DNA from 4 places in the Paenibacillus sp. TAB_01 genome. Region 1 is predicted to be linked to each of the others. Evidence: riboswitches for the same ligand, from Rfam matches in the RefSeq annotation. Region 1 holds a riboswitch; each other region holds the start of a gene.
What was found. Region 1 has a riboswitch for cyclic di-AMP ahead of ACHHV8_RS04765 (TrkH family potassium uptake protein). Riboswitches for the same ligand answer to the same signal wherever they lie in the genome.

Region 1 (7,497 bases):
GCTCCTTCAGCGTACGTCCCGACAGCCGTTTGGGAACGGAGAGCTCGACGATCGTGTAATCGTTCGACAGCTCGATATAATCGAGCAAATTCGGAGAAGCCAGCTGATGGGCGACCCGAATCCCCATATCCCGCTCCGGGAAAATCACCCGGTCGACTCCGATCTTCTGCAGCACCTTGCCGTGCAGCTCCGACAGCGCCTTGGTCACCACCGTCTTCACGCCCATATCCTTCAGCAAAATGGCGGCCATGATGCTGGATTGAATATCGTCTCCTATCGCCACGATCGCGCAATCGAAATTGCGGATGCCAAGCGAGCGCAGCACCTCTTCATCCGTTGCGTCCGCTACAACCACATGGGTCAGCACCTCGCTCATCTCATCGACCGATTCCTCGTCCTTATCGATCCCGAGCACCTCGTAGCCCAGATTGACGAGCTCTTCCGCCAAGCTGGATCCGAATCTCCCTAAACCAATTACCGCGTACTGCCCACGTTTCATTTCGAATGTTCCCCTATCCGATTGTAATTTTCCCTTCCGGGTATCTGTATAATTCCTTTTCCGTTTTCGGCCCTAAGGCATAAGCCAGTGTCATTGGCCCCAGCCGCCCGGCAAACATCATAAGCGCAATCATAATTTTCCCGAAATCGGTCAAATCGGTCGTTAATCCCATTGTTAAACCGACCGTACCGAAAGCTGAGGTGACTTCGAACAAAATCATCAGAAACGGATGCTCCTCGGTCGTCGAGAGCACCATTGCGACGAAAATAACGAGAAATAAAGCAATCATCGTGAGGGTAATGGCCTTTAAAATCCGGTCTTTGCCAAGACGGAAGTGAAACAGCACGATATCCTCTTTCCCCCGGATCATTGCGATCATTGCACCTATCAGCGTTGTAAATGTCGTCGTCTTAATCCCTCCGCCCGTAGAACCGGGCGATGCTCCGATAAACATAAGCAGGATCATAAAAAACTGAGTGGCCTGCCGCATGCCGGCCAAATCAATCGTATTGGCCCCCGCCGTTCTCGGTGTAACCGACTGAAACAGCGCAGCCCATATTTTCCCCTGCCAGCTCAAGGTGCCGAGTGTTTTGGCGTTCGTAAACTCGAAGACGAAGATGACTACGGCCCCGACGGCTATGAGAATGCCGGTCGCACTCAGCACGACCTTGGAATGCAGCGACAGCCTTCTTCTGCTTTTCCTGTAATCGAGCAGATCCGAAATGACGACGAATCCGAGACCTCCCAGAATGATGAGCCCCATGGAAACGATATTGATGACCGGATCGTCTGCATAGGCGGTCAAGCTGCTGAATTTCCCCGTGACCGGGCCGAAGAGATCGAATCCGGCATTGTTGAAGAAGGAGACCGCATGCCAAATACCGTAGTAGATCCCCTTCGCCTGACCCAGGTCAAATGACCAGCGAATTGAGAAAATGAGCGCCCCTGCCGCTTCGATCGTCAGCGAATATTGGATCACCTTACGGATCAGCCGGACAATGCCCTCCATGCTCCCTTGATTCATCGCTTCCTGAAGTACGAGCCTTTCCCTCAGCGAAATTCGTTTTTTCAAGGCAAAAGCAAACAGCGTGCCCATCGTCATGAAGCCCAAGCCTCCCACTTGAATCAGCAGGATGATGACAATTTGCCCAAAGAGCGTAAAGCTCGTCCCCGTATCGACAACCACGAGCCCGGTTACACAGGTAGCGGAGGTTGCCGTGAAGAAGGCGTTCAGGAAAGAAAGCGGCTTTCCTGTCGCCGAGGCGATGGGCAAGGATAGCAGTGCCGAGCCTGCCAAAATAATGGCCGCGAACCCGATGACTAAAATTTGCGGCGGCGTCAGCTCAATTTTTTTCAGCGATAGTTTCATGGTTCACCTCAAAATCCAAGTTCAGAGCACAAAAAAAGACACTGGAAACCCAATGCCGTATGATAGGTTCCTGCTTAAAGCCTACGAGGTTAGCTGACGGATTCGGATTCACAGGTACCCTATCAATTCCATCTTGACGATAGAATCGAATTCACCCCTTGTAATAAATGGTTCCCCCGTTTTCAAAAGAAATTCGGCTTTGTATTCAATTGATATGAATTATAATCCCCTTTACGAGGAAGCACAAAGCCGCTGTACGCCGAAATCCGGGGATAATCGGATTATAAGTCCGCCTGCGGGAAGACTGGCAATCCCGCCGCTTCGCTTTTCATCGTTTTTCCCGCCTATGCTCTCGGATTCATTGGATTTCCTAATGTCATGTGTGCTAAGTTTACAGAATACAATATAAAGATTCACCCCATGTCCATCTCAAGCAAAGGAGCCTATTATGATAAAATCGACCGCAAGATCTCCCCTGCTGCCGCTGGCCGTTATCGGGATTGTGCTCTATCTGGCCGTCGTTCTGGTCTCCTCCCTCCCTCAATCGAACGATGCGGGGCTGGAAGCCCTCCAGGATCGCCCTGCGGTAAGCAAAGAACAGGCCGCACAGCAGGCGCTGCGATTCATCCGCCAAACCTTTCCTTTGTCGTCCGATTATCGTGTCAGCACCCTGTACCAATCCGATGCCGACCGCAGCGGCTATTTGCAGAAGGAAGATCTGGCCGGGACGTATGCGCAAAGATTCGGGGCTTATCCGCTTGATTATTATGAAGTGGAAGTGAACGACAATACGTCAAAAACGACTTATTACATTGATGTCAATTTTACCGACTTGAGCATCCTCGGCTGGGAAAGCTACATCCCCCGGAGCATCCAACAGCCCGCAGCGGCTGCAGGTCCAGCCGATCCGCAGCTGATTGCCGAGCAGACCTTGAGATCCCGCGGCTACACGCTGAAGGATTGGGAGCGGATCGAACCGGACCCGCAGCGTCACCCAAGCGGCTCCGCCGCTGCGGACAGCAGCCGCTTCGTTTATCAAAGCAAATCCCTGGCCATCGGGGAGGCCAAGCTGCAGCTTGCGGTCACCGTCAGAAACGGCTCGGCGGCCGCCTTTCACGCGAGCTTTGCCATTCCCGCCTCGTTCCTGGCATGGCAGGAAGCGCAGGACAAGAACGCGGCAACGATGACGCGCATCAGCCTGCTGCTGTCGCTCATCATGGCGCTGGCCTCCTTCTACATCGTGTTCCGCTTCCGCAAAGAAATCACCTTTCGGCGCGGTCTGCTGCTCACCGCCCTATTTTTGGCGATCTACATCGCCAATAACTTCAATATGGTGCCGGCCTTGCGCACCGCGCACTCGAACGGCCCCTCCCAGCTGGAGGCAATGTTCAATCTCTGGTTCTTGAACATCCTGATCGGCCTCATGGCGGTCAGCGTCTACTTTGCCCTGCTTGCCGGCAGGCAGCTGTGGCTGCGCAAAGGCTGGAGTCCCTGGCCGCTATGGCACGAGCCCTCCTTCGGCGGACAGCTGCGCAGCGCGGTCATTCAGGGATACTTGCTCTGCCTGTTCATCCTCGGCGTACAGCAGACGCTGTTTTTCGGGGCGGAGCACTGGTTTGACGTGTGGGCGGTGAACGATCCGTCGGACTCCGTACTCAATATGGTATATCCCGCCTTTTTCCCGCTCATGGCCTGGGCGGCCGCCATCTCGGAGGAATCGGTATACAGACTGTTCGGTATCCCCTTCTTTATGAAGCTCGTACGCAGCCGGTTTATAGCCGTGCTGATCCCCAGCATGATCTGGGCGCTCAGCCATACGCAGTACCCGATCTACCCGGTTTACACCCGTTTTGTCGAGGTTACCGTCATCGGACTTATTTTCGGTTATGCCTTTCTGAAATACGGCTTTATGACCGTGCTGTTCGCCCATGCCTCCATGGACAGTATTCTGATGGGATTTTCATTAATGGACTTGGGTGACTGGACGCACAGCCTGATGGGCGGCTTCTATATTATCTTTCCCGGACTGGCCGGCTGGCTGATTGCCTGGGTTCACGGCAAAACAAAAAGACGAAGGCTTGTTACGCGCCCTCGTCTGGAATAATCGATTACATACGGCCCGCTGTCCGCGGCGCCGGCTTCCGTCTTAAACAATCGGATCCGCCGCCGCCGTATGGGTTTCGTTCCCCCCAGCTTCGCCTATCTCCCCGGCTTGCGCGGCGTCATCGCCGTTCAATGCCTGGAGAATTTGCGCCGCCAGCTTCTCCCCGATCCCGACAGGCCGGAAATCCTCGATTCCGGCCTCTTTGATTTTCTTCAGGGAGCCGAAATGCTTCAGCAGCGCTTTCCGGCGCTTCTCTCCGATGCCCGGAATGGCGTCCAGCTGGGAGACGACCATCGACTTGGCCCGGGTCTCCCTGTGGAACGTAATCGCGAACCGGTGCACCTCGTCCTGGATTCGCTGCAGCAGATAAAACTCCTGGCTGTCGCGGGGCAGCGGCACGACCTCCGGCGGATCGCCCATCATCAGCTGGGCCGTTCTATGCTTCGCATCCTTCACCAGGCCGCATACGGGAATGTACAGGCCCAGCTCGTTCTCGAGCACATCGATCGCCGCGGAAATCTGCCCCTTTCCTCCGTCGATGACAACCAGATCCGGCAGCGGCAGCTGCTCCTTCAGCACCCGCTCGTACCGGCGGCGGACAACCTCCCGCATCGTTTCGTAGTCGTCCGGCCCTTGAACGGTCCAGGATCTTGAACTTCCGGTACTCCTTCCGGTTCGGCTTGCCGTCCGTGAATACGACCATCGCGGATACCGGATCCGACCCTTGAATGTTCGAGTTATCGAACGCTTCGATCCGGCGGATCATCCCCATGCCTAGCCACTCGCCGAGATTCTCCACCGCCTTGACAGAGCGCTGCTCATCCCGCTCGATCAAGCGGAACTTCTCTTCCAGCCCGACACGGGCATTGTCTCCCGCCATGTCGACCATATTCTTCTTCAGGCCGCGGCGCGGAATGTGCACCTTCACCTTCAGCCAGCCTTCCAGCGCTTCCTTCACGTCCGCCTTGACCGCATCGAGCTCCGTTCCTTCCGCATCGCCGCGTCCGGCGGCTTCTTCGGCAGAGGCTTGATCCAGCGCCGCGATCGTTTCCTGCGTAATGACGCGCTTCACCGGCTCTTTGGCTGCCGCCGTTTCCCTGCCGACCGTTTCCGCAGGCAGGAACACTTCCTTCGGCAGCGCAGGGTTGTCGCTGTAATACTGCGTAACGAAGGAGACGAAGTCCTCATACTCCTCGCCGTAATAAGGGAACATCGAGGCGTGGCGCTCGATCAGCTTGCCCTGGCGCATGTACAGAATCTGCACGCACATCCAGCCCTTATCGACGGCATAGCCGAAAATATCGCGGTCGACGGCTTCCGTCGTCGTAATTTTCTGCTTCTCCATCACGGCGTCGATATGAACGATTTGGTCGCGCAGCTCCTTCGCCCGCTCAAAGTTCAGCTCCTCCGCCGCTTCGTGCATTTTGCGCGTCAAATCCTGCTTGATCTCGTCGTGACCGCCGTTAAGAAACCGGGAAATTTCCGACACCATCTTGTCGTACGTCTCCTGCTCCACCTCGTACTCACAGGGCGCTACGCATTGACCGAGGTGATAATACAGACAGACGCGGTCGGGCAGCGTCCGGCATTTGCGCAGCGGGTACAGGCGGTCCAGCAGCTTCTTCGTCTGCTGAGCGGCGAACGAGTTCGGATAAGGGCCGAAATATTTCCCCTTATCCTTAAACACCTTCCGCGTAACCTCGAGCCGCGGGTGCGCTTCGTGGGTGATTTTGATATAAGGAAACGTCTTGTCATCCTTCAGCAGCACGTTATACCGCGGATGGTATTTTTTGATCAGATTGCATTCGAGAATCAACGCCTCGACATTGCTGGCGGTCACAATATATTCAAAGTCGGCAATTTCATGCACCAGCGCCTGCGTCTTCGCGTTATGGCTCCCTGTAAAATAAGAGCGCACGCGGTTGCGCAGCACCTTCGCCTTGCCCACGTAAATGATCGTACCTTCTTTATTCTTCATCAGGTAGCAGCCCGGCTGCTCCGGTAAAAGCGCCAGCTTGTTGCGGATGGCCTCCGCGGTCCGTTTCCGTTCTTCGTCGTCTTGGATCGGCACCTGATTTCTCCCCTTTCTTGCTTCAGCATCCATGACGCGGCTCCCCTCTCCCTTTAATCCGGAGCGCGCCCGTGTATCTATACGGCTTCAGCCGCTTAAGGATACAAAAAAAAGCTCTTTCTCAGCATAGCAGAAAAAGAGCTTTTTCTCATCTTAATTCATCCAACCGCTAATTATTGGTTGCGTGTAATAACGCCTTTCAGCGCATCCTTGGATTGGAAGCCTACGATTTTATCCACCGGTTGACCGTCTTTGAATACGATCAATGTCGGGATACTCATGACGCCAAAGCGCGCTGCGGATTCCGGATTGTCATCCACATTGACTTTTGCAATTTTCACACTGTCCCCCAACTCTTTGTCCAGCTCTTCAAGTATAGGCGCGATCATTTTGCAAGGTCCGCACCATGGAGCCCAGAAATCAACAAGAACCGTACCGGATCCTTCAACGTCGCTTTTGAAAGATTGGTCAGATACATTTACGATTGCCATATGCTTATTCTCCTTCCACTCCGAAAAAAATGTTGTCAACATGTAAAGTATACCACAATGCACCCTATTTTCAACCGCTTCCGGGGCTGGCGAATCGTTTCCACTTCTGCCATGACGGCTACGGACACACAATCACCGCCAAATTTCCAAAAGTCGCATAATTGTCACTTTCGCATTCTTTACATTTATCTTGAAAGTTGGTTATACTAAGCATAACTAGAATTAGGCAAACGATGTCGATTTGCTCAAGGAGGGTAATCCCATGAACGATCCGAAACATCCCGAACTGCACGTAATGGAAGAGCCGACTAATGACTTCCAGGACGTGACTACAGGCTTTGGCGTATTCTTCGGCGTGCTGTTTCTCATTGGCATCATCGCAACGGTCATTCAAGTTATGATGCGCTAAGCTTAACCGGCGACTAAGGTCTTCCCCGTTTGGTAAGAGGCCACTGAAAAAGTCCGTTAATGAAAAGGTACAGACTCTCAATATTTTGAGGGCGCTGTGCCTTTTTTCTTGTATACTTTAAAGTAATACGTCGGAAGGGTGAAGACCATGTTCCAGCCTCAACTTTCTTTTGCATTAAGCCCATACACAGCGCTATATGACCTCATCGTGCCGAAAGACAACATGCTACGCCAGATAAATGAGCTGGTTGACTTCTCCTTCGTCTACGACGAATTGAAAGCTAACTACTGTTTGGACAACGGCCGTAACGCCATCGATCCGTTGCGGATGTTTAAATATCTGCTTCTGAAAGCTATTTTCGAGGTGTCGGACGTGGATCTGGTCGAGCGCTCCCGGTACGATATGTCTTTTAAATACTTCCTTCAGATGGCTCCGGAAGAAGCCGTCATCGACCCGAGCTCCCTTACGAAGTTCCGCAAGTTGCGGTTAAAAAACATGGATCTGCTGGATCTGCTCATCGGCAAGACAGTTGAACTAGCTACTGCGCAAGGGAT
Region 2 (7,497 bases), 5.4 Mb from region 1:
CATGCATTTACGCAAATAAGCGGGATCTCCGTCCAAGTGAAGCACCTTTCCCGGCATATCGAAGAACACCGGAACTGATTCATCCCCAGGGTACTGGGGAAGGGTCATCGAATGATGAAGCTCTGTTTTGCGCAGTGTATCCATCCACGGAGGCTCCGCTCCGTAAGCGTAAGAATACGGATCTACCGATGCTGCGCTAAGGTCATTTAAAGGGGCGTCGGCCAGCAAACGGTAATCCACTCCCCGCAGAACCGCGTGCTGCCGCTGCACTTCCTGAATTTTAAAAATGATGTCACCACCATAAGATCTACGAGTGACCAGGTCTCCCTGTTTCATGGCCATATCGCCTCCTCGTGTATCCTATGGCCGGTATGGGCATTTGGTGATTGAATCTGCCCATTTTGCAGCCTCTGGCGTCTAGGAGCGCCCTAGAGCCTTTGCCAGACATTTGCTCAGCAAAGCGTATTCTTGAATCGACACGGTCTCTCCGCGCCGCGAGGGCTCAATTCCCGCTTCCTGGAGTATAGGCTCGAGCTGCTGCTTCGTCTCCTTTGTAAAAAACCGGGAAGCCAGGTTGTTATAGATCGTCTTCCGTCGCTGCACGAACGCAGCCTGTACTACGTCAAAGAAGAACGCCTCATCCTCCACCTCGACAGGAGGCCCTTTACGCACCTTCAGCTTAATGACCGCCGAATCGACGTTAGGCTGAGGCACGAAGACCGTATGCGGCACGATCGTAACGATCTCCGGCTCGCAGTAATACTGCACCGCAATACTCAGACTGCCGTATTCCTTGCCTCCGGGCTTGGCCGACATCCGGTCGGCCACTTCCTTCTGAATCATCACCACGATATTCTCAAGCGGCAGCTTCTCTTCTAACAGCTTCATAATAATCGGGGTCGTGATGTAGTAAGGAAGGTTGGCTACAACGCTGACTCCGCTCACATCGGCAAATTGCTGCTCGAACAGCGGCCGCAGCTCGACCTTCAGCACGTCCCCGTGGACGACACTTGCGTTCGGGTAACCGTCCAGCGTCTCCTCCAGCAGCGGCAGCAGCCGCTGGTCGATTTCGATCGCGACGACCCGGGCCGCCTGCTTCGCGAGCTGCTGTGTCAGCGCACCGATGCCGGGACCGATCTCCAGCGCCCCCTTCGTGGCGTCCAGCCCTGCGGCACTGACGATTTTGTTCAGGATATTGGGGTCGATCAGGAAGTTCTGACCCAAGCTCTTTTTCAACACCAAGCCGTGCCTTTGAAGCAGTTCCTTCGTTCTCTTGGGGGATGCAATATCCTCCGTCATGCCTGTCTGCATTTTCTCCATACCTTACCCCTCTTTATGTTCAAGTTGCTGCCAAGCGGCCGCAAATTCTTCCTTGGAAATCCGAAACATGCGGCAGCGGTTAAAAAATTGCTTGCCGTTACAATAGCCTATCCCGAGCAGCTTGCCCATCACCAGCCGTCTCGCGGCAGCCTGCGGATGCACGATCAAGCCCGCTGCGATCAAATCCTCCATCGCGATATCGGATTCCGCCGCTACATAGTCTGTCCGCAGATTGGCAAGCGCTTTGCGGATCGTCTCCGGGGAAGCATTCTCCACGCCGATATCGCCCTTGCTCGTCGCTTCCTCCTGCGTCAGAAACGCATGCTTGCAGCCCGGCACCTGGGCGGAGATGATCTTCCGGATCCTTTCGCCGGCATGATCCGGGTCTGTAAATACGATAACGCCTCTGCGCTGCTGCGCCAGCTTGATGCGCTTAATGATTTCTTTGTTGATGGCGGAGCCGCCCGTTTCAATCGTTTCCGCCTCCACCGCCCGCTTGATCGCCGTCGTATCATCCTTGCCCTCGACGACGATGATTTCTTTAATCATTCGGCTCTCCTTCTTTCACTACCAGCTTGCATCCTTCATGCGCCAAACCATGCCTTCTATTCTAACAGAAAAAAGAAGAGGGAGCCCTCTTCTTTTTCACACCGCTATATATTATGAGTCTGCCCAAATTACAGGCCCTTAGTCCGCTGCAGGCTTTGTCGGCCCAATGACGTATACGGTATAACCGCGCTTCGTGCCAAATCGGTTCGCATAATCGTTGCTGTCGAAATACACATCGATAACGTTGCCCTTGACCGCGCTGCCGGTATCCTCCGCTCTGCGGAAACCGAGCCCGTCAATATAAACCCACCAACCTAGAGGAACCACCTTGGGATCCACTGCAATCGTCCGACCTTCCGTTACTCTCGTACCCGTGGACGTAAGTCCGTATTGCGGATGCTCGCTACCTTTTCCGGTAGAGGAGACACCTGCCGAATAAGCCGTCAATTTGACGTTGTTAATAACTTGCTTGACACCAAACGATACACCGCTCTTCGTTAACTGCTGAAGAGAAGGCGAAGAGGAAGATAACGCTACAACGGGATTCTTCGTCCCTACGGCTATAACCTTGTTAATGCTTGCTGATTGCACCTTCTGATCGACAACCTGTTCCGAAACAAGCTTGCCGTCCTCAAACCGTTTTTCTTTCTTTTTTAAGACTACCCCTGCTTGGCCTTCTTGTACGACCTGCTCTTTGCCTTTAAGTAACTGCGGATCGTTCTTTTTCACTACATCATAAGCAATCGGTTCCGTTACCTCTTCGGTCTCTTGCTTGACTCGGACGATCTGAATCGTACCATTATCGGGCAGCGGCTGCTCTACGGCCGGACTGATCTTATCCAGTTCACTTACCGGTATGTTTAAGTCCTTTAACGCATGACCAACGGTCGTGCCTATGGTATAAAAGGTTTTCGTTTCGCCGTCAGCCGTAAGCTGAACCGGTTTCGCCTGGTCAATGGTGATGCGGTCCCCGACTTCACCTTCGTATCCAGCGCTGCAGAGAGACGATCATGTTCCCCTACAGTTACTCCTTGCTCATCCAGTAAACGCTGCAGAACCCATTGTTTGGTCGTTACAACGGTTTCCTTTCCGTTCACAACAACGGTCACCTTCTTGGCAGCCGTTCCGTATAACATCATCATAAACATGAAAGTCATCGCGATTGAAATAATACCTATGATCGAAATCAAACGCAAGTTTTCATGCTTCCATCGCAATGCGAAGGACATGCTGGATGATCGTCTTACATGGGGTTGCTCGTGTTGAATAGCTCCCACTTGTTCGGTCATCCTTCAAAGCCCCGCCGTCGAGTGTTGCGCATGACAGATCTGACGCGACTATGGTTAAGTTTTGCAATCTTGTTCGTCGAGGATAAACGGCTCCTCCGTCCTGCTCGCTTATAAAAGCAAGCTGTTTCCGAAGCTCGGGCTTTAGACGGTGTGCATTTGTCCAAATTGATGCTCAGCCATAAGCTGGTGTGACCTAACTTATAGCTTTACGAATCAACTAATAAACTAAAGGGCTGCAACCTTTCGATCCATATCGTGCTTCCTGCGTGCCGGCCTACACCTCCTGTTCATACAGCAGCTCTATTGTAGTCGGACGAATATCGTAAATACGGGAGAACACAAAAAAAGTCAGCGGAAAGAGGACTCTTCCCGTGACTTTTATTTATTTCACCTGAATGAAATAAAGCACACGACAATCGTTACCTCTCTCTTAACGCTTACGAGGTTAGCTGACGGATTCGGACTTGAGAGTCGCCCTACTTGAACACAGGTCTTTGTGAACACAATAACCTCATTCAAAGATTCACCCCAGAAAATGCGACCTTAGTCTTATAGACTCCTATGACAGGCCGCTGTGCGGTTCCCCCGTTTCCCATTCGGAAACTCAGCGAAAATGGAAAATTGGTAATCGTATTAAGTTAATATTGAGTTTACGCTGTCGGCTATAAACTTGTAAAGTATACAAACTCGGCAAAAAAGGACGATTTTTCATTGAAATCGGATTTTTTAAAGCAAATTATCCATAAAAACCATCTTTCTCCTCGCCCTTTGTACGTTTTCGACCCTTTTTCTTCAATTATCACGAAAACGATGAAATTAGGGCTGTCCCGACCCCCAAAGGAGGTTACCGTAAACCGAACAATGTAACTGCATTTTGCGTCGTCGCGTGAGCCAGCTCCTCCAAGGTTAACCCCTTGATTTCAGCAGCGGTTTCTGCGACTAATTTCACATATGCGGTTTCATTACGCTTCCCCCGAAACGGGTGAGGGGTTAAATAGGGCGCATCGGTTTCGATCAGCAGGCGATCCATCGGCACCTTCTCGAGCACCTCTTTGGGCTGCCTGGCATTCTTAAAGGTGACAGGCCCCCGAAGGAAATATAAAAGTTCATATCGAGGCACAGCTTGGCCGTTTCCCAGCTGCCGGAGAAGCAATGCATGACGCCGCCGACTTCACTGGCCTTCTCTTCGCGGAGAATTTGGATAATGTCCTGATGGGCGTCGCGGTTATGAATGACGATCGGCAGCCCGACCTTTCGGGCAAGTCGGATTTGCTCGCGGAACACACGGTGCTGCATGTCTTTAGGCGACGTATCCCAATAATAATCGAGTCCGATCTCGCCAATGGCTACGACTTTCTCATGTGAGCACAGCTGTTCGATCCAGGCCAGGTCCTCCGGTGTCATATCTTTGGCATCCTGGGGGTGCCAGCCTACGGTCGAATAAATAAAGTCATACTGCTCGGCCAAGGCAATGGAGCTTGGTATCGTTTCTCGATTAAATCCGACATTGATGATTCGACTGATTCCGCTCTCAAGCGCGCGTTCAATGACGGCTTGTCGATCTTCATCGAATTGAGGGGCGTTCAGGTGCGTGTGAGTATCGGTCAGCATAAGAGGGAGAATTCTCCTTTTTACCTAATATATGTAGATTTGGAATGACAATGTTAATCGGATTGGCCGCGGCCAGCCTCCGTTATTCTAATCGCAGCAGCTTGCGCAAATCCTGGAACCGAGCAGGTCGGAATCAACCTGGAGCAGCTCTTCGGGGAAATACAGGTGATACTTGCCCATATGGATCCCGCTGATGGATCTGACAATTTCCGATTTTTTGGAAATTTCTGTCAAGGTTCCCTTTTGATCCTGAAGCAGAATCGGCAGTTTTTCGTCATGATTGCCCGGACGGTAAACATCATACGAAAGATCGGAAGGAAAATCAATTTCCGCATAAAAAGCGGGATCCCAGCCGGCATGGCGCATCACTGTCTTGAGCTTTTCAATGAGCTGCACGTCGATTTTTTCCAGCATCACATATTTAAATAACCGGCGGTTCAAAAATCGAGCGCACAAATCGGCAAGCACCGGATCCGATTCCATCGACCATTGCGACAGCACCATCTGCATAAACGCTTCATCGAGCAGATGATACTCCTGCACCGTTAATGTCTGCTTGAACAGGCTCAACAGCGGCGGCAGCATAAACGCGAACGGATAGTCTTCTTCGAACAGCTCTTTCGCCCTTTGAAAAATATTATGCAAAATAATCTCTGCGCTGCGTGTCACAGGGTGGAAATAGACCTGCCAGTACATTTGGTACCGGGACATCAGATAATCTTCTACCGCATGCATGCCGCTGTCCTTTACCACGATGTGCCCTTGATATGGCCGCATCACGCGAAGAATGCGTTCAAGATCGAAGGTGCCGTAATTTACGCCGGTAAAATAAGCGTCCCGCAGCAAATAATCCATCCGGTCCGCATCCAGCTGGCTGGAGACCAGGCTGACGACGATTTCCTTATGATACGTTTTGGCGATCACGCCGGCAACCTGCTGCGGGAAGGTAGGCGATACCTCTGAGAGCACCCGGTTGACCTCGGTGTCTCCCAGAACAATGCGGCATGGACCATTCTTCATGGTGAGTGCCGAACGTTTTTTCAATGGAATGAGAAAAAGGGCCGTGCCCGACATCATGAAGCAGGGCCGCGCAGAGGCAGAGCAGGCGCTCGCTTTTGGGCCAATCCTCGTAGCCGTTCCGTTCGAATTGGGAAATAATTTTGCGGGTGACCTCGTAGACGCCGAGCGAATGGGAAAACCGGCTGTGCTCGCCTCCATGAAAGGTGAGAAAGCAGGTACCCAGCTGACGGATCCGGCGGAGCCTCTGAAATTCTTTGGTGTTGATTAAGTCCCAAATGGTTTGATCCTGCACATAGATGTACTTATGAACGGGATCCTTAAATACTTTTTCCTCCTGCAGGGGACTGGACATACGTTGACCCTCCTGATCCTGATAAGTTTTCGACATAACAGTAATTAGAGTCCTCTTTATTAATGTCGAAATTTGTCGAATAAAAATTCCAAATGTGAACGATTTATGAATAGGACATTCTCACTTTACTGTAAATAAATTGTAGCTCTGCACTTGCTATGTAATCGTATCCAGCCTTGATATATAAGGGTTTGCGGGATAGTGACATGTTTTCAATTGCAGTTCAAGCATATTTTACCATAAATTTACGCCAAAATCTGCAAAATGATGGTTGACTATTATGGGAATCGTTGGTATCATAAGTCATAAGAAATATGTCGAATGTTGACGATTTATTTATTCGAGAGGGGAATTATATATATGATGAAATCCACTGGTATTGTTAGAAAGGTCGACGAGCTTGGACGTGTCGTTATCCCTATCGAGCTGCGCAGAACTTTGGGCATTGGTGAAAAGGACGCCCTGGAAATTTACGTTGACGGCGAGCGCATTATGCTGAAAAAATATGAGCCTGCTTGCATCTTCTGTGGCAATGCTGAAAATGTATCCTATTTTAAAGGAAAAATTGTTTGTCATGAATGTTTATCAGAAATGCCAATACCTGTGACAAAATAAGAAAAATAGGTTATAATAAGGATAGCACTTCTTACTAAGGTAATTCTAACCTTTTTCATATCTCCTCTATTCCCCAGCTCATGGTAAATCCATGAAGTTGGGGATTTTTTTTGCAGCTATCTGTACCGGATGGGGAAATGAAGGCTACAGGAAGTCCGCTTCCCCTATAGCGCTTCATGCACCACCATATCGCACCCTACTGAAATGCCGCTTAAACCAGTCTGAAGGCTTGCTGAACTTTTAAGGGAATCGGTTCGTTGGCATTCTCCCTCTCCGCTCTTCACTATATCCGCTGCATTGCCGATACTTCTTATTAACCTGTATTTTCCAAGCTTAAACTTAGTGGAGCACAGCTGACATCAGCCGCAGCTTCTCCATCCCCTATATGGCGTTGGCGTTTATCCTGTGAGCCGCCGTTATTGATGCAAATAGTTGTACAGCTCCCGCTTCGGCATTTGCCGGTCTGCGGCCGCGCATTTAATGGCCTCCTTACGGTCGAGGCCCTGCGTCGTATAATGCTCGACATGCTCCTCCGGGCTGAACGCCTCCCACCAGACCGCCGCGCTTTGGTTCTCGGCAGCCGTGCTGCCCTCGACGACAATGCAGTACTCCCCTTGAGGCGGGTTCTCCTTCAAGTAATCGAAGCATTCCTGCAGCGTGCCGCGCACCGCTTCTTCAAATTTCTTCGTCAGCTCGCGCATCATGCACATCTGTCTTGAGGGATGCCACACCTCGAGCATC
Region 3 (7,497 bases), 2.3 Mb from region 1:
GAAACTGTTCTAACACTTCGCTGAACAAGTCTTCCTTGGAAGGGAAATATTTGTACACAGATCCTTTGGCAATCCGGCAATCGTCGGCAATGTCTTGAATTGAGGTAGCAGCGAACCCGTTGATAGAAAAAAGCTTCGCAGCGGAGCGAACGATCTCCTGCTTGATCATGCTCATGAATAGAGCCTCCTTCCCAAGTCTTGACACGTTATGACTCATGGTACATAATAATAAACATTAAGTCAATGTGACCGGAGGTTCATTCATTAAGACCACCGGTCATATCGATCCAATGAAGCAGAAGGAGTGTTGGAATATGGAACCCCTATTCAATTGGGAAACGGCTGCACTGGTTGTTATCGATCTTCAGAAAGGAATCGTCGGGTACGATCTGGCGCCATATAGCGGAGCGCAGGTTGTGGAACATGCGGCAGCGCTGGTCAACGCATTCCGGGAGAATGGCGCATTTGTCGGACTCGTGCGGGTATCGAGCAAAGACGGCAAAGACATGCTGCGGCCGAAGCTGGATCAAGAGCCCCCACAGCAGGTAAGGCCCGCGGGATGGGATGAGATCGTGCCTGAGATCGGCGTGCGGGAGAGCGATCATCTCATTACGAAGAAGCAGTGGGGCGCCTTCCACGGCACGGAGCTTGATCTGCAGCTTCGCCGGCGCAAGATCGAAACGATTGTGCTGTGCGGCATTGCCAGCGGCATCGGCGTCGATACAACGGCGCGCGAAGCATTCCAGCACGGCTACCAGCTGGTTTTTGCCATTGACGCCATATCGGGCATATCCCAAGCTGAGCACGATTATGTCAGTCAAACCATTTTTCCGCGCATCGGCCGCATCCGCACTACGGAACAAATTTTGCGGACGGCCGGTAAGTAACAATGAAGGACGATGGGACCGTTCGCGCAGGACAGCAGCAGGGAACTGAGCAGCCAGTGGATGCGGGCGGGCTTTACCCTTGGCTTGTGCTGACGGTAACCAGTCTCGGGGCTTTTCTTATCATGGTCAATATCGGCTCGCTGAACGTCGCGCTGCCGGAGGTGAGCCGCCATTTTCATGCCGATGCGCTGACCTCAAGCTGGATTTTGCTGTCATTTATGCTTGTCAACACGATCCTGATTCTTGTATTCGGGCAGGTATCCGATATTTTCGGCCGCAAAAAGCTGTATTTGAGCGGGATGGCGCTTTTTACCCTGGCAAGTCTGGCTATTGGCTTTGCGCCCAATGCCGGTGTATTGATCGCCCTGCGGGTCGTACAGGCGGCCGGCGGCGCATTTGTCATCGTAAATACGACGGCGCTGATCACCGATGCCTTTCCCGCTAACCGTCTCGGAACCGGTCTGGGCATTAACGTACTGACGGCGTCCGCGGCGCAGCTGCTCGGTCCCGTCGTGGGCGGTCTTATTGCCGGAAGCTGGGGATGGCGGTGGGTATTCTGGTTTAACGTGCCGATCGGTATCATAGCGGTATTGTGGGGCAGCTGGGTTCTGCGGCCGGCGGCGGCAAGGCCGGTCCGGGAGCGAGTCGACGGGCTGGGCGGTGTGCTGATCTTCATCGCGCTGGGCGGTCTGGTTATGGCGCTCTCCGAAAGCGGCGACCTGGGTTGGAGCAGCAGCACGGTGGATATCGGACTCCTGCTGTTTGCTGTCTTTGCTCCATTGTTCATATGGAGGGAACGACGGGCGCCATCGCCGCTTATGGATCTGCAGCTGCTGCGAAGCCGTGCGTTTCTGATGCCGAACCTGGCAACCTTTCTCAACTCGTTTGCCCGCTCTGCCGTGGTGCTGCTTTTTGCACTGTTCTTTCAGTTCGCTTACAGCATGAGCGCTTTCGAGGCGGGGCTCCGGGTGCTGCCATCCGTTATCGGCATGCTGATTATGTCACCGGTCGCCGGTTTTCTGACCCGCCGGTACAGCACCAAGCTGCTGGCATCAATGGGACTGCTCATTTCCATGGCAGGCTTGCTGCTGTTGCTGATTTCCGTAAGCCCGGATCTGTCCTACGGCCTGATCGCGGCAGCGATGCTTCTGGTGGGCTGCGGGGCCGGTTTGTTCCTGACGCCCAACACGACCGACATCATGAGCTCCGTTCCGAGTCATCGCCGGGGTGTCGCCAACGGGCTGCGCTCCATGCTGGGCAACATGGGCCAGGTGCTGAGCACGGCCGTTACGCTGATGATTGTAGGCATCGGGTTGCCGTCCCGATTAAAAGATGTGCTGTACTCAGGCGCTGCGGCGGACTTGACCCGCCCCGATCTAATACTCATTATCCACGGGTACCGGTGGGCAATTGCCGCCCTGTTGATCGCCACCCTGCTCGGACTGGCCGCCTCGCTGTCCCGTCCGGGCAAGCAGACGAGCGAAGGCGCAGGGCAGGGGATATAAGCCCAGCTCATCCCGTAATCAGGCAATCCGCGGGGGCCAGAGCTGCCGCCTGCCATGAAGGAGTGCTGCTCCCGGCCGTAAGGGCATTGCTGCCGAACGGGAAATGGATTCGAAACGGAAGATAAGAGAAAGAACAATAGGGCATCGTATCAGCTCACCAAATGGTGAACGGATACGGTGCTTTTTTTCATAACTTAAGCGCCATATTATGGTATTATGGTGACGTTGAGCTAGGAAGGGAGGCATGCGGATGACAGCCCGATTTTATATACAAGACCTTTTATCCCGCCGACAAGAGGGGGCCGCGCCATTCGCCGTTATGACGTGCGGTGTGGCAGGTTCAGGCAAGCGCCCTCAGGAGAAGGGGAAATCGTCATTGAATAATGAAGGCGGAAGGGAGGAGAGCGATGTCTTTTATAAAGGGAATAGAGCTTTGCCGCAGGTTCCATACGGAGATTGTTGAACCGGTTATGGCCGCCGCCTGTCCGGGGTTGCCGTATTCATCGGCGCTTCTAGGTCCCGGCAGTGAAGTGATTGGCTATGATACCGAGATGTCCACAGACCATGATTGGGGGCCGCGCGTTGTTCTTTTTCTTGATCCGCAGCAATTCGGATATGGGGGACAAGCTCGGCTTGCTCTGCAAGAACACGCCCCGCAAACCTTCTACGGCTTTCCGGTGGATCCAAGCCGGAGCGTGGTGACGACCGTCCCGCAGTTCATTGAAGCATGCTTGGCTGTCCATGCCGATGAACATATGGATATTGAGCTTTTAGACTGGCTCACATTTCCTTCGCAGTCGCTGCTCGAGATCACGGAAGGGGCGGTGTATAGAGACGATCGGGGCGGGTTAACGATGCTGCGCCGGCAGTTGAATTATTATCCCCGCGATATTTGGCTTTACTTGATGGCATCATGCTGGCAGCGCATCGGCCAAGAAGAGCATTTGATGCTCCGGGCAGGCTATGCAGGCGATGAGCTCGGCTCAGCTATTATTGCTTCGCGGCTTGTCCGCGACATCATGAATTTGTGCTTCCTTATAGAGCGCCGATATGCGCCTTATCCGAAATGGTTCGGCACCGCCTTTAAGCAATTAAAGAGCGCCGATGCCCTCATGCCTTATCTGTGGTCCGCTCAAACGGCAGCCGCCTGGAGAGAGCGCGAGTGTGCGTTTAAACATGCTTATACCTGTTTATCCCGGATACACAATGCGCTGGGAATCGCGGTGAAGCTTCCTGAGGACGTCTCGTCCTTCTACGACCGGCCCTTTCAAGTGATGAAGGGTGAAGACATCGCCAGGCTTATCGCCAATCAGATTACGGATACAGAGATCAGCCGCTTAGCCGAACAGCGCTTGATTGGCAATATCGATCTCCTTACGGACAATACCGATTTCCGGAAAATAAGCCGCGGCAAGTCCTTGGGTGGCGGGAATCTGCGCAATGATTTGAAACGCTTTTTTAAGCCTGAGTCCAATTAGGAATGAAAGAAGAGGTGTCCCCTTGATTCATCATGTAATGCATACGCTTTCACCCTTGCGCAACCGCAATTTCCGGATCTATATCGGAGGCCAGGGGATATCGATGCTCGGCAATTGGATGCAGGGAACCGCTCAGGCGTGGGTCGTGTGGAGGCTTACCGGCTCAACCGCCGCGCTTGGCATCGTCGCCATGCTGAACACGCTTCCCGTTCTGCTGCTAGGGCCCTTCTCCGGCGTGACGGCAGACCGGCTCGATCGGCGAAGGCTGCTGATTTATACGAACCTGCTGGCGATGATACTTGCTATCGTCATGGGCATGCTGCTCCAGACGGGAACAGTTCGCTTATGGCATGTCTATGTGCTCGCGGGAATTCTGGGCTGCATTAATGCGCTGGATATTCCCTCGCAGCAGGCATTTCTTGGCGACCTGTCCGGCGTGGAGCAGGTACGCAAAGGCTTTACCCTTAATGCGATCATGGAGCAGGTGATGCGGATGATCGGGCCTTCAGCGGCCGGATGGATGATCGGCAGCTTTGGTGAAGCGCCGGCCTTCTGGCTGAATGGGCTCAGTTATATCGCTGTGCTGGCCAGCTTGTTTGTCGTTAAAGCGGCCCAAGAGCGTCAGGTCAGCTCCAGCCATCCGGCGAAGGAGTTTCGGGCAGGGCTGGCCTTTGTGCGGCGAAAGCCGCGAATCCAGGAATTGATTCTATTTACAGCAATGACTACCTTGTTCGGCTTCGTCAATACGCAGCTCTTTCCGGAAATCGCCGACCACCTGCTGCATGGCGGGCCGGAGACGCTGGGGACGATGATGGGCACGTTCGGCGCTGGCTCGTTCTTCAGCGCCCTGCTGCTGACGCCGCTCCTGCAGCGGGTAAGGACCCGGATGGGCGCTGTCTGCCGTCATAGCCTGGACCGGCTTCTGGTTTTTTATTTTTTCGTTTTCCAGCTGGCTGCCGCTTTCTTTGCTGGCTATCTTTTTCGCTTCCTTCGCCCAGCCCGTCGTGCTTACAACGGTCAAGGGACTGCTTCAGGTGCTGGCGCCTCCCAACATGCGGGCACGGGTGCTGAGCCTGCAGGTGATGATTGCGGTAGGCGTACAGCCGTTGTCCTCGCTGACCGTCGGCTTCGTCGCTCAATTCGCAGGTTCGTCGCATGTGATCCGGACGAACGGATTGCTCATGATTGCCTCGGCCGCTCTGCTGCTGGCGTTTCGTCCTGCGCTGCGTGTGTGGGATCCGCAGGAGGAAGGTCCGGAATCTGCAGCCGATACTAACGCACGCGATCAGACACAGGATCCGCTGAGCACAAAAGGGGAGTATGCGGCGGCGGTCGAATCCGGAACGAAAACTTTGTAGAATTATGTCGATGCACTTGGCCTCGACAGCGAAATGTGCTGTTAGAGGCCTTATTAGTGTTCTTTTATTCAGCCTATATTCCGAAAACGGGAGGGAACGAAGGGAATATCAAGCAAGTCATAGTTCTACTTCTATGTAAGCGCTATTTTGGGGCGTGGATATATGTTTTTTAACCCAAGCTTGATTCCTTGCTTCTTTACAGAAAGAAGGCTGAGGAGTAATATTTCATTCGTACCTATGAATGTGTTTTTCAAATGATATACTCCTGAATCGCTAAATTCTGATAATCAGAAGCGGGGGAACCAAAGGGATGAAGCAGCTTCGTCCCAGGGGTGAATCACTTGGCTGTGAACAGCAAGTGTAGGGATACTTTCTATTCCGAATCCGTCAGCTAACCTCGTCAGCGTTACGAAAGAGGAATTCTTCGTGTGCTTTTGTGTATCCAAGCCGCGGGAAAGTCCAACTTTCCTGCGGCTTTTTTTTGCTGTATCCCAACCGTACGGCCGCTCGGAACCTGCAAATAGGATGCGATGGCTTCTAACTTAAACCTGGTGGTGTAACCGAACTTATGGCAGCTCTCAAAAGATTTTTAATCGGACGACCCTTGAAGTCGACCGAATTAGGGGAACAAAAGCTGACGAAGAAAAAGGCGTTGGCGATTCTTTCCTCCGACGCTTTATCTTCCGTGGCTTATGGTCCGGAACAAATTTTACTGGTCTTAATCACAGTAAGTACCGCCGCATTCTGGTATTCGATTCCGATCGGCATAGGGGTCCTGATTTTACTATTGGCGCTTATTTTGTCCTATCGGCAGATTATTTTTGCTTATCCCCACGGGGGCGGGGCGTATGTCGTGTCCAAGCAGAATCTCGGCGTGTATGCGGGACTCATTGCCGGAGGCTCCTTGCTGGTGGATTACATTTTGACCGTAGCGGTCAGCGTTTCGGCGGGCACGGATGCGATCACGTCCGCTTTTCCGGCACTGCACGAGCATACGGTCGGGATTGCGATTACCTTTGTACTTCTGATCACGCTCTTGAATCTAAGGGGAGTTACCGAGTCTGCTTCCATTTTGGCTTATCCGGTCTATTTATTCGTTGCGGCCATGCTCATCTTGATCGGGGCCGGACTCTTCAGCATCGTAACGGGTAAAGTTACACCCGATTTGCATACGCCCATTGGAACTCCGGTAGCGGGAATCGGTTTATTCCTGCTTCTCAGAGCCTTCGCTTCAGGCAGCTCTGCTTTAACGGGAGTCGAGGCGATTTCCAACGCCATTCCGAATTTCAAGGATCCGGCGCCTTCGAATGCAGCCAAAACGCTCATGGCCATGGGCGGCCTGCTTGCGCTGTTATTTTCGGGCATCGTATACCTTGCCTACTATTTCGGCATTACGCCGAATGCCGAGGCGACCGTCGTTTCCCAGATTGCGGAGCATACCTTTGGCCGTCATTTGATCTACTACATCATTCAGGGAACCACCGCATTAATTCTGATTCTTGCCGCCAATACGGGGTATTCGGCCTTTCCGCTGCTGGCGGTCAATCTGGCCAAGGATAAGTTCATTCCAAGAATGTTCACCATGCGGGGAGACCGGTTAGGGTACTCGAACGGAATTATAATTTTGGGCTTGCTGTCCATTGTGCTGATTATAGCCTTCCAAGGGCAGACCGAGCATTTGATCCCGCTCTATGCGGTAGGCGTATTTATTCCGTTTACGCTTTCACAGACGGGAATGATGGTAAAATGGATTCGCGAAAAGCCCGCAGGCTGGGTCCCCAAGCTGATCATTAATACAACGGGTGCTGTTATCAGCTTTACCGTCTCGATCATGTTCTTCCTGACGAAATTTGCGCAGGTATGGACGATCTTGATTTTCCTGCCGTTGATCGTTTATTTGTTCCACCGCATCAAGAAGCATTACGAAGCGGTAAGCGAGCAATTACGGCTTTCCACTTGCGAACAAGCGGTGCCTATTGAAGGCAATGTCATTATTTTGCCGGTGTCGGGCATCACGCACGTCGTCGAGCAGTCCTTGAATTACGCCCAGTCGCTGTCGGCTAATCAGATTATCGCCGTATATATTCCTTTTGAAAGAGATGACGAGGTCCGGTTCGAAGAAAAATGGAATAAGTGGAGGCCGGATGTCAGGCTCGTAACACTGCATTCTCCTTATAGAAGCATCATTCATCCTTTAAGCAAGTTTATCCATACGGTGCAGCGGAAAGCGAGCGAGTCCAATTATCAGGTTACCGTCATCATTCCGCAG
Region 4 (7,497 bases), 210 kb from region 1:
AGCGGCTGCGCGCCGAGCCCGTCCTTCTCGATAGCCAGACGGCAGGCGGTGGCGACATCGCGCGCATCGATGTAAGACCACAAGATGCGTTGGCGCTTCTCAGGCTGGCTGAAGCTTTCCTTCACGCCTGCGTACGTCTCCGGCACCAAAATATTGCCGAGACGGAAGCTGATCACCTGCATGCCGGTACGGCGATGGAATGCCTCGGCGGTCACTTCGTTGACCACCTTGGATAAGCCGTAGCTGTCTTCAGGCAGCTGCGGGTGCGCTTCGTCGACAGGCAAGTACTTCGGCTCGAAGAACTCGCTTGCAAAGCAGATGCCGTACGACGATTCGCTGGAAGCCAGCACGACCTTGCCGATATTCAGGTTGGCCGCCGCTTCCAGAATGTTGTACGTGCTCATGACGTTGTTGCGGAAGCAGATGTCGTTCGGGTGCGTATAGGCTTGCGGAATGGCGGCAAAATGTACGATGCCCACCGCTTGCTGGCGGTTTCTGGAAGAGAACGGGGCCAGTGCGTTATGCACTTGTCCCAAATCGTTCAAATCCGTAATGATAGTCTGACAAAGCGGCTCCTCGGGGGCCTTCACGTCCAGATTGATCACGTCATACCCTTGATCTAGAAAATGTTTAACGATCCAACGGCCGGCTTTGCCGCTGCCGCCGGTAATGATAATGCGCTGCTTGCTCATGCTGTTCCTCCTAAAATAAAGTAACTGGATATAAGAATACGGCTGCTGCCGCCATAACGGCCAAGCTTTGAAGCTTGAACATGAAATGAACCGGGAGAGAACCGCTGCTCTCCCGGCATTAGCCATGCCTATCATGCGGGCTTTGGTTTCCTAACAGAAAAGAACGGATTACCAGGCGTACGCTTTAGGCGCATCGCCGCCAGGTCCGGGGAAGATCTCGTCCAGACGCTGCAGCGTGTCGCCGTCGAGCTGAATGTCCACGACGCGCAGCGTATCCTGGAACTGCTCCAGCGTGCGCGGCCCGATGATCGGAGCCGTCATCGCCGGATGAACCAGCGTCCACGCCAAGGCTACATTGGCTTCGCTCTCGCCGAGCTCCTTGCACAGCTTGCTGAACGCTTCCAGCTGCCCGCGGCGCTGCTCTGCACGCGCCTGGTTGCGGACGCTGCGGGAGCCTGCTGCCGGGTTCAGCGCGTTGCCTCCGAGCAAGCCGCCGTCAAGCGGGCTCCACGCGATGACGCCGATGCCGAACTCCTCTGCCGCCGGCAGCACTTCCAGCTCAGGCCACCTGCACAGCAGGCTGTATTTGTGCTGCTCGGAGACGAGCCCGAGGAAGTGGCGGTTTTTGGCTTCATACTGCGCTTTCACCAAATCCCGGCCGGCAAAATTGCTTGCGCCGACATAGCCGATTTTGCCTTGATATATATGTACCCGGAACGCTTCCCACAGCTCTTCCCAGGCGACATTCCGGTCGACGTGGTGCATCTGGTACAGCTCGATGTGATCGGTTTGGAGGCGCTTTAAAGAAGCGTCCAGATGCCGGCGGATTTTATAAGAGGACAGCCCTCTGCCCGCGTTAGGCCCATCGTTCGCGTCCTCCATATCGCCGAATACTTTGGTAGCCAGCACGACCTTCTCGCGCCGTCCGCCGCCTTGGGCGAACCAGCGTCCGATAATTTCCTCGGTTTTGCCCCGGGCGCCCACGCCGCCGTACACATTAGCCGTATCAAAAAAGTTGACCCCGGCGTCCAGCGCGGCGTCCATAATGCGATAGGCTTCTTTTTCATCCGTATCGACACCGAAATTCATAGTTCCCAAGCAAAGCTTACTGACCTTCAAGCCGGAACGTCCCAAATAAGTGTATTCCATGATAAATACCTCCTTATTTTTGAATGATGCGGTACTGACATTTTCCATCATACCGTGCCTTGTCTTATTTTAACAGTACGCAAAAATAGGTGAGATAGGCGGGGAAGGGAAATTAAGTTACCTGTAAGTAAGGCAGGTTTCATGACAAAAGCGGACTTTATGCCTCTATATTTTCCAGTTAGATTCGTGTAAAATGGATAATGTTGTCGAAAACACGCACAAAGGAGTTCTTATGCCCCAGATAGATATGCCTTCCGTCGTCCTATTGATTTTTGCGGCACTCGGTATATTAAGCAGCAATAATTCGATTACGGTTGCGGTCGTCTTTCTGCTGCTGCTGCGTGTCATGAATTTACACCAGGCGTTTCCTTGGATCGAGAGGTACGGCTTAACTATCGGCATTATCGTATTGACCATCGGAATTATGGCACCGCTGGCCAGTGGCAAAATTACCGTTCAGACGCTGTATGAATCATTCTTTCATTGGAAGTCTCTTCTCGCGGTAGCGGTCGGTGTGCTGGTAGCTTATTTGGGCGGGCGCGGCGCTCTGTTGATGACCAATCAGCCGACGATCGTGACCGGACTTTTGCTGGGTACGATTCTGGGCGTGGCTTTTCTGAAAGGCGTTCCCGTAGGTCCGCTGATCGCCGCCGGTATTTTATCGTTGTTTCTCGGAAAATGATGGGAACATAGGATAGTCTTACCCACCGATACGCGGTAAGGGGAACGAATATATTGTAGGTGGTATACGCTTAGCACAAAAATGCCGAATCAGCACAGCACAAGTGCTTGTACGGGGGACATCTTTACTTGGGGTGAATATGCGCCTGCTTTCACAGGCTCGCGAATAAGGGAAAACCTCTTCCCTAACCCGTCAACTAACCTCGGAGGCTCATAGGAGGAATTAAGCTTTGAAGTTATTTGCCAAGACGTTTGTTTTTTCATGCGCCGTTCTTTCGTGCGCGCTCTTTTCTTCTGTTGACGCCCATGCGGCGGCAGCGAATGAAGGAGTCAAGGTTCAGGTTAATGACAAGCTTGTCCAGTTTTCCGAAGGACAGCCTGTTGTGGACCGCTCTTCCCAGCTTCAAGTACCGTTTCGTCCGCTGATGGAGGCGCTCGGTTATAGCATCAGCTGGTCGAAGGACGGCAGAGAGGTCCGTGTCTCGATGAAAAAGGGAGACCAAACCTTGGAGCTGAAAACGGGAGATTCGTTTGTATCGGTCAACGGAAAGCAGGTCGATGTAGGCTCCATGATCGGTATGGATCAAGGAAGCGTCTATGTACCGCTCCGGTTCGTCTCCGAAACGCTCGGAAGCAAAGTGCAGTGGGATGAAGAGAACCAGATCGCCATTGTCGATGCAGACGGAAAATACCATGCTCCGGCTTGGTACAAGCCCAAGAAGCAGGATACGCTGATCACTTTCGCCAAAGGTTACATCGGCGTTCCTTATTCTTGGGGAGGCACCACTCCGGCTGGATTTGATTGCTCAGGGTTCGTACGTTATGTATTTACCCAAAATCGGGGAATTGAATTACCTCGCACGTCGATGGGGATGTTTGACAGTGCAGGGGTGGCTGTAGCCTACCCGAATCCGGGAGATTTGGTCTTCTTTAAAAAAAGCGGCACGTCCCATGTCGGAATTTATATCGGAAGCGGCCAATTCATCTCGGCGACAACATCGCGGGGCGTGCAGATCGATTCTCTTTTCAGTTCTTATTGGGGCACCGGATACATAGGCGCCAGAAGCATTTAATTGAAGTGATACCACCTGAACAGGCAGACTGCTTTTGCGGTCTGTCTTTTTTGTTATCTAAGCCCGGCCGGCTTCATAATATTTTGGATATTTTCATAACTATACAGGATATTTTTCGCAGAAAGGGGGAGCTATAATGGACTGATCATGACCGGTTTTTGGCTGTCGCAGCAGTCTGAAGCCCATGGACCAAAGGAGAGAGTACAATGGCAAAAGTCGTCTATCTGCCTCTGGATGAGAGGCCGTGCAATTACTTATTCCCGCAGCAGCTGGCCCGCATAACCGACCTGCAGGTCATCGTACCGGACCGAAGCCTGCTGGGCAGCAAAAAGAAACCTGCACATACCGCTAAGGTAAGAAGCTGGCTGCTGGAAGCGGCCCGCGATGCCGATTATCTCATCGTTTCCATCGATTTGCTGGTCTATGGCGGCATCGTTCCTTCGCGGCTTCATGATTTGGCCCTGGAGGAGTGCCTGGAGCGCATTTCCGTTCTGCAAGCCGTTAAACTGTCCAATCCAAGCCTCAAAATCCATGCGTTTAATTTGATTATGCGGGTGCCGAATAACAATAAGGATGAAGAAGAGCCCGATTATTACAAGTTCCACGGCGGACAAATATTCCGGTACAGTTATTTGATCGATAAATCCGAGAGGGACCGCCTGACCGAACAGGAGCGTCAGGAGCTCTCTCAACTGAAGCAGCTGATTCCGGATAAATATTTGAACGATTTTATCTCGCGCAGGAGGATCAATCAGCAGGTCAACCATGCTGTAGTGGAATGGGCCGGGCAAGGCCTGATCGATAACTTGATTATTCCGCTCGACGACAACTCCCAGTACGGATTTTCCCCGAGAGAGCAGCAGCAGCTGATCTGCAAGGTGCAGGAGCTGAATCTTCTGGACCGGGTGATGATATATCCGGGTGCGGACGAGATCGGCTGTACGATGCTGGCGAACGTTTTTTGCGAGCTGAAGCAGTATAAGCCGGAAATTTACGTACGCTATTCCTCGACTAAAGGCCCCTCCATCAAGCCGAAATATGAAGACCGCAGCCTGAATGAGAGCATTAAGTCGCACTTGACCGCAGCAGGAGCCGTCATGGCGGATAACTCCAGCGAGACGGCGCTTGTATTAATGGTGAACTCCCCTGCCGTTGACCAATCGGATATGGCCGAGCAAATCCCATTCCGCGACCGGCACCGGACTTATTTCTCGGAAATTCATTACAGAGAATTCCTCGCTTCCATGCAGTCGTATCTGCGCAAAGGCAAACGGGTGGCCCTGGGCGATGTGGCCGTCTGTAACGGAGGCGATCTGGTGCTGATGAATCTGCTGAAGCAGCAGGGCTTAGTGGATCGGCTGACGGCTTATGCCGGCTGGAATACATCGGGCAATACGCTTGGCACCGTCATTTCGCATTTCATTATTATTTCCTATTATTTGGAGCAGCCGGACAGCGAGCGGAATTCATGGAGGATAGGGGAAAGCCGCAAATTTTACTATCACCGCATTGTCGAGGATTTCATCTATCAATCGATCGTCCGTCAGGATATGCTGGCTCACGACCTGCCGGGTCTTCAAGCAAGCTATTACAGCATCGGGCATTGCCTTAACGAAGTGCAGACGATTCTTGCAGCCAAAATGAACCGGTATACGGCGCAGTATTTAGCGGATATCCAGGAGGGCACGGTTGAGCTGCGCAGCCTTCACTTTCCGTGGACCCGGATGTTTGAAATCGGCTTCGAGCTGTCGATCGATCGGGCCTAAGGCTGCATTGAAAGAAGAAGAAGAGACCGGGATGAGCAGGTGTCGCTGGAAAAATAAAATGCCAAGGTTTAAACATTATAATGTTTGTTTACTTCAGTACGGTTGTGTGCTATCTTAAACATTATAATGTTATAATCAATCGGCTTGTACAGAAGAAGGTGAATGGACATGGAAGAACGATTAGTACTGCGCAATCTCAAGCTTATATCGGAAGAGCCTGTCGATATCGTCATTCAGAACGGCAGGATCGCCGAGGTGGCTGCCGCAGGCCAGGGAAGCGGCACCCGGGTATGGGAGGGTGCCGGAGCTTATGTCTCCAGCGGCTGGATCGATCTGCATGTGCATGCCGTTCCGGCCCTTGATCCGTACGGCGATGAGATCGACGAGATCGGTGTCAAGCAGGGCGTGACGACCATAGTGGACGCGGGCAGCTGCGGGGCCGACCGCATCGGCGAATTGGCGGCCAGCCGGGCCAAGGCGAAGACGAATGTGCTCGCCTTCCTGAATATTTCGCATATCGGCCTGCAGCGTATCGATGAGCTGTCCGATATGCAGTGGATCGACGCGCAGAAGGCCGTGCAGGCGGTCCGCGCATACCCGGACCTGATTGTCGGCCTGAAGGCCCGCATCAGCAAGAGCGTCGTCCGCGACAGCGGCATCGAGCCGCTTCGCCGGGCGCGGGCGCTTTCGCTTGAGACCGGGCTGCCGCTGATGGTTCATATCGGCTCGGGACCGCCGGATATCCGCGAGGTGATCCCGCTTTTGGAGCGGGGCGATATTATCACGCATTATCTCAACGGGAAGGCCAACAATCTGTTCGATGCCGAAGGCAAGCCGCTTGCGGTGTTGACCGACGCCGTTGCGCGGGGTGTTCATTTGGATGTAGGCCATGGGACAGCCAGCTTTTCGTTCAATGTAGCGGAAGCGGCAAAGCGGCACGGCATCCGTTTCGATACGATCAGCACGGATATTTACCGCGGTAACCGGATCAACGGTCCGGTGTTCAGTATGGCCCGGGTGCTGACGAAGTTTTTGTATTTGGGCTATCCGCTTGCCGAGGTGATCGCCGGCGTGACGACGCATGCGGCGGACTGGCTGGGCAAGCCGGAGCTGGGACGGATTCAGGCGGGAGATCCGGCGAATCTAACTTTGTTTACGCTGAGCAGCGAGCCGACGGCGCTTGTCGATTCCGAAGGCGACGAGAGAATTGCGGAATGCACAATTGAAACCAAGGGAGCGGTAGTCAATGGCGAATTCTTTGAATGCTAAATATGGATTGAAGCGTGTAATTAATGCCAGCGGACGCATGAGTATTCTTGGGGTTTCCGCCCCGACGGACACGGTGATGGAGGCTATGAAGCATGGCGGTCAGAGCTATGTCGAGATTGCGGATCTGGTCGATAAGGCCGGCGATTACATAGCCCGCATTCTGGGCTCCGAGGCGGCGCTTGTGGTCAACTCGGCCTCCAGCGGCATTGCTCTTTGCGTGGCGGGGATCGTCACCCAGGGAAGCCGCCGCAGAAGCGAGCGTCTGCACCAGGACGAAATTGCCAAGAATGAAATCATCATTCTCAAAGGGCACAACGTACAGTATGGCGCGCCGGTGGAGACGATGGTGTATCTGGGCGGAGGCAGGCTGGTGGAGGTCGGCTACGCGAACGAAGGCAAGGCGGAGCATATCAAGGACGCGATTACGGACAAAACCGCCGCGATTCTGTACGTCAAATCCCACCACACGGTGCAGAAAAACATGATCTCCGTAGAGGAAGCCTGGGAGGTTGCCCAGCGCAGCGGTGTTCCGCTTATCGTGGATGCGGCGGCCGAGGAGGATATCCAGAAGTACGTTAAATATTCGGACCTTGCCATTTACAGCGGCTCCAAGGCGATCGAAGGACCGACCTCAGGTATCGTCGGCGGCAAACGTCAATATATCGAATGGGTTAAAGTACAGCTTCACGGCATCGGACGGGCGATGAAGGTCGGCAAGGAGACGACATTCGGCCTGCTGCAGGCGTTGGATGAATACGGCGTCAAAGAAGATAAAAGCGAGCAGGAGAAGGCATCGCTGCAGGCGCTTATGCCGCTTGACGAGCTGCCGGGCGTCCGCGTGACGATCGTGCAGGATGAAGCGGGACG

Region 2: linked by a shared signal. The riboswitch ahead of ACHHV8_RS31260 (ubiquitin-like domain-containing protein) and the one ahead of ACHHV8_RS04765 (TrkH family potassium uptake protein) in region 1 are both predicted to bind cyclic di-AMP.
Region 3: linked by a shared signal. The riboswitch ahead of ACHHV8_RS15610 (APC family permease) and the one ahead of ACHHV8_RS04765 (TrkH family potassium uptake protein) in region 1 are both predicted to bind cyclic di-AMP.
Region 4: linked by a shared signal. The riboswitch ahead of ACHHV8_RS03710 (C40 family peptidase) and the one ahead of ACHHV8_RS04765 (TrkH family potassium uptake protein) in region 1 are both predicted to bind cyclic di-AMP.

The regions. Positions count from the first base shown of each region.
Region 1 is NZ_JBIFNP010000001.1:964,268-971,764, reverse strand. Features, by position in the region: gene ACHHV8_RS04770 (potassium channel family protein) at 1-499, opposite strand, end outside; gene ACHHV8_RS04765 (TrkH family potassium uptake protein) at 513-1,868, opposite strand; cyclic di-AMP (ydaO/yuaA leader) riboswitch at 1,932-2,077, opposite strand; gene ACHHV8_RS04760 (CPBP family intramembrane glutamic endopeptidase) at 2,317-3,972, shown strand; partial or broken gene uvrC (excinuclease ABC subunit UvrC) at 4,015-6,076, opposite strand; gene trxA (thioredoxin) at 6,217-6,534, opposite strand; gene ACHHV8_RS04745 (YqzM family protein) at 6,797-6,943, shown strand; gene ACHHV8_RS04740 (IS1182 family transposase) at 7,091-7,497, shown strand, end outside.
Region 2 is NZ_JBIFNP010000001.1:6,396,258-6,403,754, forward strand. Features, by position in the region: gene yabG (sporulation peptidase YabG) at 1-336, opposite strand, end outside; gene rsmA (16S rRNA (adenine(1518)-N(6)/adenine(1519)-N(6))-dimethyltransferase RsmA) at 418-1,320, opposite strand; gene rnmV (ribonuclease M5) at 1,324-1,869, opposite strand; partial or broken gene ACHHV8_RS31260 (ubiquitin-like domain-containing protein) at 2,008-3,146, opposite strand; cyclic di-AMP (ydaO/yuaA leader) riboswitch at 3,577-3,778, opposite strand; partial or broken gene ACHHV8_RS31265 (TatD family hydrolase) at 4,003-4,769, opposite strand; partial or broken gene ACHHV8_RS31270 (HD domain-containing protein) at 4,852-6,141, opposite strand; gene ACHHV8_RS31275 (AbrB/MazE/SpoVT family DNA-binding domain-containing protein) at 6,502-6,756, shown strand; gene rsmI (16S rRNA (cytidine(1402)-2'-O)-methyltransferase) at 7,173-7,497, opposite strand, start outside.
Region 3 is NZ_JBIFNP010000001.1:3,251,408-3,258,904, reverse strand. Features, by position in the region: gene ACHHV8_RS15635 (TetR/AcrR family transcriptional regulator) at 1-175, opposite strand, end outside; gene ACHHV8_RS15630 (hydrolase) at 315-887, shown strand; gene ACHHV8_RS15625 (MFS transporter) at 890-2,392, shown strand; gene ACHHV8_RS15620 (DUF4037 domain-containing protein) at 2,800-3,870, shown strand; gene ACHHV8_RS15615 (MFS transporter) at 3,893-5,146, shown strand; cyclic di-AMP (ydaO/yuaA leader) riboswitch at 5,490-5,650, shown strand; gene ACHHV8_RS15610 (APC family permease) at 5,797-7,497, shown strand, end outside.
Region 4 is NZ_JBIFNP010000001.1:752,783-760,279, forward strand. Features, by position in the region: gene ACHHV8_RS03695 (NAD-dependent epimerase/dehydratase family protein) at 1-692, opposite strand, end outside; gene ACHHV8_RS03700 (aldo/keto reductase) at 861-1,841, opposite strand; gene ACHHV8_RS03705 (DUF441 domain-containing protein) at 2,074-2,523, shown strand; cyclic di-AMP (ydaO/yuaA leader) riboswitch at 2,596-2,749, shown strand; gene ACHHV8_RS03710 (C40 family peptidase) at 2,753-3,595, shown strand; gene ACHHV8_RS03715 (DUF4127 family protein) at 3,802-5,361, shown strand; gene ACHHV8_RS03720 (amidohydrolase/deacetylase family metallohydrolase) at 5,530-6,630, shown strand; gene ACHHV8_RS03725 (DgaE family pyridoxal phosphate-dependent ammonia lyase) at 6,608-7,497, shown strand, end outside.